DNA from 3 places in the Erwinia sp. 1181_3 genome. Region 1 is predicted to be linked to each of the others. Evidence: riboswitches for the same ligand, from Rfam matches in the RefSeq annotation. Region 1 holds a riboswitch; each other region holds the start of a gene.
The links. Region 1 has a riboswitch for thiamine pyrophosphate ahead of FY046_RS05220 (TenA family protein). Riboswitches for the same ligand answer to the same signal wherever they lie in the genome.
Positions count from the first base shown of each region.

Region 2: linked by a shared signal. The riboswitch ahead of thiC (phosphomethylpyrimidine synthase ThiC) and the one ahead of FY046_RS05220 (TenA family protein) in region 1 are both predicted to bind thiamine pyrophosphate.
Region 3: linked by a shared signal. The riboswitch ahead of thiM (hydroxyethylthiazole kinase) and the one ahead of FY046_RS05220 (TenA family protein) in region 1 are both predicted to bind thiamine pyrophosphate.

Region 1 is NZ_VTDE01000002.1:194,577-197,789, reverse strand. Features, by position in the region: gene FY046_RS05225 (ABC transporter ATP-binding protein) at 1-675, opposite strand, end outside; gene FY046_RS05220 (TenA family protein) at 672-1,361, opposite strand; TPP riboswitch at 1,428-1,532, opposite strand; gene FY046_RS05215 (LLM class flavin-dependent oxidoreductase) at 1,669-2,694, shown strand; gene FY046_RS05210 (methyl-accepting chemotaxis protein) at 2,775-3,213, opposite strand, start outside.
Region 2 is NZ_VTDE01000018.1:16,948-20,160, reverse strand. Features, by position in the region: gene nudC (NAD(+) diphosphatase) at 1-325, opposite strand, end outside; gene rsd (sigma D regulator) at 401-907, shown strand; TPP riboswitch at 1,013-1,111, shown strand; gene thiC (phosphomethylpyrimidine synthase ThiC) at 1,202-3,151, shown strand; gene thiE (thiamine phosphate synthase) at 3,148-3,213, shown strand, end outside.
Region 3 is NZ_VTDE01000001.1:671,737-674,949, forward strand. Features, by position in the region: gene fbaB (class I fructose-bisphosphate aldolase) at 1-13, opposite strand, end outside; gene thiD (bifunctional hydroxymethylpyrimidine kinase/phosphomethylpyrimidine kinase) at 166-966, opposite strand; gene thiM (hydroxyethylthiazole kinase) at 963-1,754, opposite strand; TPP riboswitch at 1,789-1,885, opposite strand; gene FY046_RS03080 (hypothetical protein) at 1,997-2,779, opposite strand; gene FY046_RS03085 (helix-turn-helix domain-containing protein) at 3,057-3,213, opposite strand, start outside.

The sequences.
Region 1 (3,213 bases):
GTCAGCATCATCCGGCGCACGGGGCGGCTGGCCACCAATGGTGTGAGTGTCGTCGATCCCGGCAGGATAACCAGACAACACCAGCAGGTGGTGACTCAGACGGCAGGCTTCCATCGGGTCATGGGTAATCAGCAATACGGTGTGGTCGGCCAGCAGTTCAGCGGCCAGCGTCTGGATTTTGGCCCGCGTCAGCGTATCCAGCGCGGAGAACGGCTCATCCATCAGGACAACGGGGCGTCTTTCATACAGCGTACGGGCAATCGCCGCCCGCTGGCGCATGCCGCCGGAGAGCGCCGCAGGGAGGTCGTTGCCGTGTCCGTGCAGTCCGACGCGTTCCAGCAGATGGGCAGCCCAGGCGGCATCCACGTTTTCGCCGCGCAGACGCGCACCCAGTGTGATGTTGTCGCTGATCGACAGCCAGGGATAAAGCAGATCTTTCTGCCCCATATAAGCAATACGCCCGGGCAACGGCAGGCCATCGCTACCGCAGACGGTGCCGGAGGTGGGCTTCGCCAGCCCGGCGATAATCTTCAGCAGGCTGGTCTTGCCGCTGCCGCTGGCCCCCAGCAGGGCAACAAATCGCCCCGGCGGGAGGGTAAAACTGAGACGGTCGAAAATCTGACGCGGGCCGAAGCACAGCGTCAGATCGCGCACCTCAATGCCGGGTGGGTTCATGTCCGGTGCACCGCATTCAGTCCCATCTGCCAGAATGCCGACTCGAGGCGCGTGGCGGTGGTGAAAATCTCAGACAGGGCGGTGAAGCGGCTTTCGGCCCCGCGCTGCTCACCGACCGTTTCCAGTAAACCGAGGGCGGCACGAACGCCGTTCAGATAGTCTGCATCACCATAGTTGCGGATCCAGGAGGCATAAGGGCTGCCTTGTAAAACCGTCTCCGGGGCGTTCAGCAGGCGCAGGCCAATCTCGGCGTAGCCCGCCACACAGGGCAGCAGCGCCACCAGCAGATCCAGCGCATCACCCGAGTGACCGATATCCAGCACGTAGCGGGTGTAGTTCATGGTTTCCGCCGCTTCCGGTTCGCGCATGATTTGCGCTTCGCTCAGCCCCCAGCTTTCGCAGTAGCCAACGTGCAGCGGCAGCTCAGCCACAATGGCGTTCAGCGAAGCCGTCGCCGCGCGCATTTCCGGCAGCGTGCGCAGTTTGCTGACCAGCAGCGCCCAGGCACGGGCAAAGTGAATCAGAAAAAGATAGTCCTGCGTCAGATAACGACGAAAGGCGCTCTCGGGCAGCGTGCCGCGTGAGAGTTGGTGAATAAACGGGTGCGCCACATAGTCCTGCCAGTCGTTACCGGCCTGCTGGCGTAAACGTCCGTACAGACCCTGGCTGAAATCAACAGGCTGAATAGTTTTAGACACTGAATCCCCTCATTTAAGTGGAGATCCGGGCACGCGGAGGTGTGAACAGGGCAGAGGTAACTGCCAACCCGTCCCTTCGCTGGCATGACCCAGATCAGGTTCAAAGGGTTCGGCTTGTTACGCCATCTCAGCCCATACAGGACACCCCTCGGAGGGCTCTTTTATACGGGATTTCATTTTTCATTACAATCCACCCGTCAGACTTCGAGCCGCAGATGCGTTGGCTGCACCTCGAATTATTTTGGGTATATACTGCTAATCAATCGTCATTTGTTTCACCCCACAGGATACCCCCATGAAAAGTATTGGATTTCTGTCGTTCGGCCACTGGACCCCTTCGCCGCAGTCCGGCACCCGTTCGGCGGCCGATGCGCTGTTGCAGTCGATTGATCTCGCGGTCGCCGCTGAAGAACTCGGTGCGGACGGTGCTTATTTTCGCGTGCATCACTTTGCCCGCCAGTTAAGCTCGCCGTTCCCGCTGCTGGCCGCCATCGGCGCGAAAACACGCCGTATTGAGATCGGCACCGGGGTGATCGATATGCGTTACGAGAATCCGATGTATATGGCAGAAGATGCTGGCTCTGCCGACCTGATCTCCGGTGGGCGTTTGCAGCTGGGCATCAGCCGGGGTTCTCCTGAGCAGGTGATCGACGGTTGGCGCTATTTTGGCTATCAGCCTGCGGAAGGGGAAAACGAGTCGGATATGGCGCGTCATCACACCGAAGTGCTGCTGGATGTGCTGCGTGGCGAAGGCTTTGCCAAACCAAACCCGCAGCCGATGTTCCCGAACCCGCCAGGGATGCTGCGCGTGGAGCCGTTCTCGGAAGGGCTGCGTGACCGTATCTGGTGGGGGGCCGGTTCCAATGCTACCGCCGTCTGGGCGGCGAAACTGGGGATGAACCTGCAAAGCTCAACGCTGAAAGATGATGAAACCGGTGAGCCTTTCCATATCCAGCAGGCGCAACAGATCCGCGCCTACCGGGAAGCGTGGAAAGCCGCCGGACATACGCGCACCCCGCGTGTTTCGGTGAGCCGCAGTATCTTTGCGCTGGTGAATGATATGGACCGTGCGTACTTTGGCAACAGCGGCAAAGAAGGGGACAAAGTGGGTTACCTCGATGAGAAAACCCGCGCCATCTTTGGCCGCAGCTACGCCGCAGAACCGGACCAGTTGATTAAACAACTGGCGCAGGATGAAGCCATCGCCGAAGCCGATACCCTGCTGTTAACCGTGCCGAACCAGTTGGGTGTGGACTACTGCGCGCACACTATTGAAGCAATCCTCAAGCATGTGGCGCCCGGCCTTGGCTGGCGCGAGTAGCACGTGCTGTCAGGCTCTCCCGGTATCCGGGGGAACCTGACAACGATGATCTTATTCACACTCGCCGGGGCGTAGTCGGTTTAAAACGAGGTCCACTCTTCCTCAAGGGCTTTAGACGTTTGTGCGCGGAGGGGAAGGGGGTTATGGCTTGAGGATCCGACAACAAACTCGCCTTCATGCACCCGGCTGGTGTTGATCTTAAAGATAGCGACCATCTCACTCAGTTTCTTTGCCTGCTGCTCCAGCGAAATAGCGGCGGCAGACGATTCCTGAACCAGGGTCGCATTTTGCTGCGTGGTCGAGTCCATCTCGGTCACGGCTTTCCCTATCTGTTCAATGCCCTGACGCTGTTCGTGAGAGGCACTAGAGATTTCATCGATAATCTGGCTGACATGGCTCACGGAGTTGACGATATCTCCCATGCTGTCACCGGCTTTATTCACCAGTTCAGTCCCTGTCCCAATACGTGCTACCGACTCGTTGATCAGCGACTCTATCTCTTTCGCCGCATCTGCGCTG
Region 2 (3,213 bases), on a different contig from region 1:
TGCTGGGGTGCATTTCATGGCCACAGTAGCCACACCAACGGTGTGAACGATAGAATTCTGATAACTGAATACCGCGTCCGGCAAGTTGGAACAGGCCCGTATCTTGATCGAGCAACTGGCGTAGCGATCCCATATCCTGAGGATACGTACCGCGGATCAGCCACACTTTCTCGCCCTGCCACTCTCCAATCGGCGCCCCTGATCGCCCTGTCAGGCCCAATGAGCCCGCATCACCATGCGGCAGCTCACCTTTTGGTAACCAAATTTTATGTTCCTGGCTGACAACCCACCAGCCAGCGTCTACGCTTAAAATTTCCTGTTCCATCATTTTGCTCATCATCCTCAGCTTAAAGACTGGATTGAGGTCAGACGTTAAAATATAACATTCACGGAGTTGAACATGCTTAACCAGTTAGAAGTCCTCACCGCGCGCGTCGGCGGATGCAGTGAGCTGGTAGACTTCTGCCTGCGCTCCCGCAAGCAGTTGCTGGTTACCTATTACCAAATGGCTGGCATTAAGCCTAACAAGGAAACGCTGACGACGCTCGATGAAAACGCGCTGGATACATTCTGCCAGCATCTGGTGGACTACCTTTCCACCGGTCATTTCACCGTCTACGAACGTTTTATCAAGGAACTGGAAGGGACCGAGCAACTGGCGAAAGCGTCGTTAATCTACCCCTCTTTAAAAGCCAATACCGATCAGATAATGGAGATTTATGATTCGCATCTGGAAACAGCCATCGATGATGATAACTGCGTTGAATTTCAGCGGGCATTATCGGTAGTCGGTGAAGCGCTGGAGGCTCGATTTACGTTGGAGGATAAATTCATCAAGCTGGCTTTAGAAAAAAATGATGATAATCAAAGCGCTGCCAACTCGTGCTCGCTTGCTCGCCCTGCCTGATTCGTTATCAGAATGTGAACTTCTTGTAGTTTCCAAAAAGCCCCTTTATGCTTGAGGGGTAAGGGCGAGGCATGCCTCACCCTTACGTTGACTGAAAAACCAGTCGATATCTTGTCGGAGTGCCCCAGGGCTGAGACCGTTAATTCGGGATCCGCGGAACCTGATCAGGTTAGTACCTGCGAAGGGAACAAGAGTAAATCAGCTATTACGGTGTGATACCGTATTTTGTCACATCGTTCTCATTACTCCCGCCTCCAGGCAAGCAAACTTCCGCATTATTATCAGGAACTTGCTATGTCTACCGTTGAAAAACCTTTCATTGAGAAAAAAACCAGCCGCCGGGAACAGCGTGCAGAAGCACAGCAGTTTATCGACTCCCTGCAGGGCACTGCCTTCCCCAATTCAAAACGCATTTACCTGACCGGCTCGCAGCCGGATATCCGTGTGCCGATGCGCGAAATTCAACTGAGCCCGACCACCGTGGGCGGTAGCAAAGACGAACCGCTGCTGGAAGCGAATGAACCGATACCGGTCTACGATACAGCGGGTCCCTACGGCGATCCGGCGGCGGCGATTGATGTTCACAAAGGGCTAAATCCGCTGCGCAGCACCTGGATCATCAAACGGGGTGATACCGAACAGATCGCTGAACTCAGCTCTACCTACACCCAGCAACGCCTCGAAGATGAAGGGCTGGATCATCTGCGTTTTGATAATTTGCCACGTCCGCGCCGGGCGCTGGAAGGCCGCTGTGTCACTCAGATGCACTATGCCCGGCTGGGCATGATCACCCCGGAAATGGAATTTATCGCTCTCCGTGAAAATATGGGACGAGAACGCATTCGCGGCGAGGTGCTGCTGCAACAGCATCCTGGTCACAGCTTTGGTGCACAGTTGCCTGAAAATATCACTGCTGAGTTCGTTCGCCAGGAGGTTGCTGCAGGACGCGCGATTATCCCGGCCAATATTAATCACCCGGAATCGGAGCCGATGATTATCGGTCGCAACTTTCTGGTGAAAATTAACGCCAATATCGGCAATTCCGCGGTCAGCTCTTCCATCGAAGAAGAGGTGGAAAAACTGGTGTGGTCAGCCCGCTGGGGGGCAGATACGGTGATGGACCTTTCCACCGGGCGTTATATTCACGAAACCCGCGAGTGGATCCTGCGTAACAGCCCGGTGCCGATTGGCACGGTGCCCATCTATCAGGCGCTGGAAAAAGTGAACGGTGTGGCAGAGGACCTCAACTGGGAAATTTTCCGCGACACACTGCTGGAACAAGCTGAACAGGGCGTTGATTACTTTACTATTCATGCGGGTGTGCTGCTGCGCTATGTACCGATGACCGCCAAACGCCTGACCGGTATCGTTTCGCGCGGCGGCTCAATTATGGCGAAATGGTGCCTGTCTCACCATAAAGAGAGTTTCCTCTATCAGCATTTCCGCGACATCTGTGAAATCTGCGCCGCCTACGATGTTTCGCTGTCGCTGGGCGATGGCCTGCGCCCGGGTTCCATTCAGGATGCCAACGATGAAGCACAGTTCGCAGAATTACGCACGTTGGGCGAACTGACCAAAATTGCCTGGGAATATGACGTCCAGGTGATGATTGAAGGCCCTGGGCATGTGCCCATGCAGATGATTCGCGTCAATATGACGGAACAGCTTGAGCACTGTCACGAAGCCCCGTTTTATACGCTGGGGCCCCTGACGACAGATATTGCTCCGGGTTATGACCACTTCACTTCCGGTATTGGCGCCGCCATGATCGGCTGGTTTGGCTGCGCGATGTTATGTTACGTGACACCCAAAGAACACCTCGGCCTGCCGAACAAAGAGGATGTCAAACAGGGATTGATTACCTATAAAATCGCAGCCCATGCAGCCGACCTGGCGAAAGGCCATCCCGGAGCACAGATTCGTGATAACGCAATGTCGAAAGCGCGTTTCGAATTCCGCTGGGAAGATCAGTTTAATCTCGCCCTCGATCCGCACACTGCCCGTGCATATCACGATGAAACCCTGCCGCAGGAATCCGGCAAAGTGGCACACTTCTGCTCAATGTGTGGACCCAAATTCTGTTCAATGAAGATCACCCAGGAAGTGCGTGAATACGCCGCACGTCAGGAGGCCGAAGCACGGCCGATCGAAATAGGTATGGCACAGATGTCTGACGAGTTTCGTCACCGTGGCAGTGAACTGTATCATCGCGCCGACACCCTGAAATCAGAGGAACAAATATGAGTCGTGGAGCTTTTCCCCCAACCAAAGCCAGATTGGGTCTTTATCCGGTGGTCGATACGGTG
Region 3 (3,213 bases), on a different contig from region 1:
CGATGTCCGTCATGATAACTCCTGTTAAAATGTGTGAGGGCCATTTTGATGGCCCGCGGGTCAGTTTTCCTGACCCCAACAGGGTGGACCCAAAACTGTTATTAAGGCAAATTGCTGACTCCATTTTTCAGAACGATCCGCACAAAAAAACGCGGACCATCGTGGTCACCACCACTGATGAAAATGATGCACCGGGCCATGCCCGTGGCCGACCTCCAGCGAGTCTGCCTGCTCAAGCGCCCCCTGCAACCAGTATTTAGCCGCTTGTACGGTGGCAACCCAATCATCGTGTCGCGGACGGAGTGCCGCCAGCGCCGCCGACAGCGAACAGCCCGTACCGTGCGTATTGCGCGTCATAATGCGAGGCGCGGTAAACCGCTGTTCAAGTTGGTGGGTAAACAGCCAGTCCGGGCTTTCCGATTCGCTAAGATGGCCGCCCTTCATCAGTACCGCCTGACAGCCCAGCGCCAGCAGCGCCCTGCCCTGTTCACGCATCTCGGCCTCATCGCGTGCCGGATCGCAGGCCAGCAGCGCGGCGGCTTCTGGCAGATTGGGCGTAATCAGGGAGACCTGCGGTAACAGACGCTCGCGTAAGGTGGCAACCGCCTCAGCAGAGAGCAGCGGATCGCCGCTTTTTGCCAGCATCACCGTATCCAGTACCACCCAGGGCACCGGGGTCTCTTTCAGCCGTTCGGCAACCACCTCAACGATGGCGCTTTCTGCCAGCATACCGATTTTTATCGTGTCGATACGCACATCCGACAGGACCGAATCCAGCTGCGCGCCCACGAATGCCGGGTCAATGCGATAGACCGACTGCACGCCCGTGGTGTTCTGCGCCACCAGCGCGGTGATCACGCTGGTGCCATAGGCGCCCAGTGCAGAGAAAGCTTTCAGATCGGCCTGGATCCCGGCGCCACCGCTCGGGTCAGTTCCGGCAATGGTCATGGCGTTAATCCGTTTCATACCAGTGCCTCCGGGTTCAGTTGATACAGTGCATCGAGGAACGCGGGGATAAAGCTGCCCGGCCCCTGCGCCGCTGCCGCTGCTCGCTCTCCCGCCAACGCCACCACGTGGCAGGCGCTGGCGACATGCACCAGACGATCGCCGGGCAGCGCGGTAAATCCGGCGACCACGGCGGACAACGCACAGCCGGTGCCGACCACGCGCGTCATCAGTGGGGAACCGCCGCTGACGCTGAGGGTGCGCACACCGTCGGTGACAAAATCCACTTCTCCGGTAACCGCCACCACCGCCCCCGTTTCCGTCGCCAACGCAACGGCTGCCTGTAATGCCGCCGTTGACGCATGCTGAGTGTCTACGCCCCGTCCGCTGACCGCCTGTTTTGCCAGTGCCATAATTTCCGAAGCATTGCCGCGGATCGCAGCGGGCTTGAGTAACAGGAGTTGGTGACAGAAAGTGGTACGGAAATCCAGCGCCCCTACCGCCACCGGATCTAATGTCCAGTGTCGTCCGGCAGCGCTGGCCGCATGGATCGCTGCCCGCATCGCTTCACTGCGGGAATGGGTCAGCGTACCAACGTTTACCAGCAGGGCATCAGCAATGGCGCTGAACTGCGCGGCTTCGTCCTGATCGATCACCATCGCCGGGGAAGCCCTCAGCGCCAGCAGCACGTTGGCGGTAAAGGTTTGCACCACATCATTGGTCATACAGTGAATCAGGGGAGATTGCTGTTGAAACAGCGTCAGGGAATGGGCCACATCGGCGTGGCTCAGGCGTTCAGGTTGGATCATATATGCTCCCAACCGGCGATCAAGAAGGCGATGCCGGTCGGGCATCTGACTTCCCTACGCTGGCATTATCCAGATCAGGTGGTACGGGTATTTCTCAGCCTTCACGAAGAAGGGCACCCCGAGTCATTTAAATAGTAAAATCAATGCGTTGTAATTACCATTGCGATAATCACCCTTCAGAATCATGCCAGTTAGATGGTAGAGAAACAAGCTTTTACGTCTCCCGCCGCCCGGGCTGGAGGTTATTCAGGCTTGTCACTCACCGCCACAGCCTCGCTGTCCGCTTTCGGCAATGTTGACAAAATCTCCGCAAGGTCTGCCTGAGCATTCTCTCCGGCGATCATTTTTTTACTAAAGCTACATTTCCTGTCAACACCAGCAGAGTGGATATGCAGTTTGAAGACATTTTTATTTTCTTTGATTAACGTGACATCGGTTAGCGGGATCAGACAGGTTTCAGCATACAGCGCCGGGGTCAGGATCAATTTATCGCCTGACACCCCAATCATCACGCGTTGCTTTAAACGCATCGCATTTGAGATAAAAATGATCCCGGTACAGACTAATAATCCGCCAACGCTCACACCATCGGCCAGAATAAACAATCCGATAGCAAGGGAAATCCCGCCCTGCACATAGAACATCGATGTTTTAAAAATCAAAGCCCGTGAAGGTGTGTTTTTTTCATTGGGTGAAAATACTTCCAGGCCCTTGTTGCAATGCTTTTCATAGCTAAACATATAACCGGCGAGGAAAACCATACTTAATGGCAGGATAATAAGCGAGCCAATGATAGCCAGCGCCAGTCCCCACTTTGGGCTTTTGAATAACAGGGGCAAACTGATGATCTGCAATAAAATAGAAACTAAAAATGGGATGGAGAAGTACTGTAAAAAAGCAATCACATTGCGTGCAAAAATAGTTAACTCATCATCTCCCACCTGGGTAGTGAGATACCCTACCGCGCCGAGATAGCAGATATTCAGCGCGAGACCTGCCCAGACCAGTTTACTGATGCCTTTCATTCTTAACTCCATTTTATAATTTATTTCGGCCAGAACATTCTGAACGTCAGCCTGACCGATTTTGATTTAAATCCCAGATTGCTTTATTAAAAGCAAATACACATTTTATGTAGAAATGATAATACACCTTCACTTTTTCAGGCCGCATTCTAGCTAACGATAAGAATAGTCTCAACAAAAAATCGGTTCGATAGAATCATAACTCCCCGTCAACCGCTATTCAGCGACACGGTATAAAAACCCGATTACGGGACGGTTTTCCGTCCCCATCCTCCCTTTATCCCTGCTCTGCCACCAGCAGTGCCAGGGTGTCGGGTTCCAGCGCTTTAAAGATATGCTCACGATCGGCGGGATAGCAGATGTAATCGCCTGGCGCTAGCTCTTCCGGGGCATCCTTAAGCCCGACCAGCGCCCGCCCCTGGGTGACGATAATG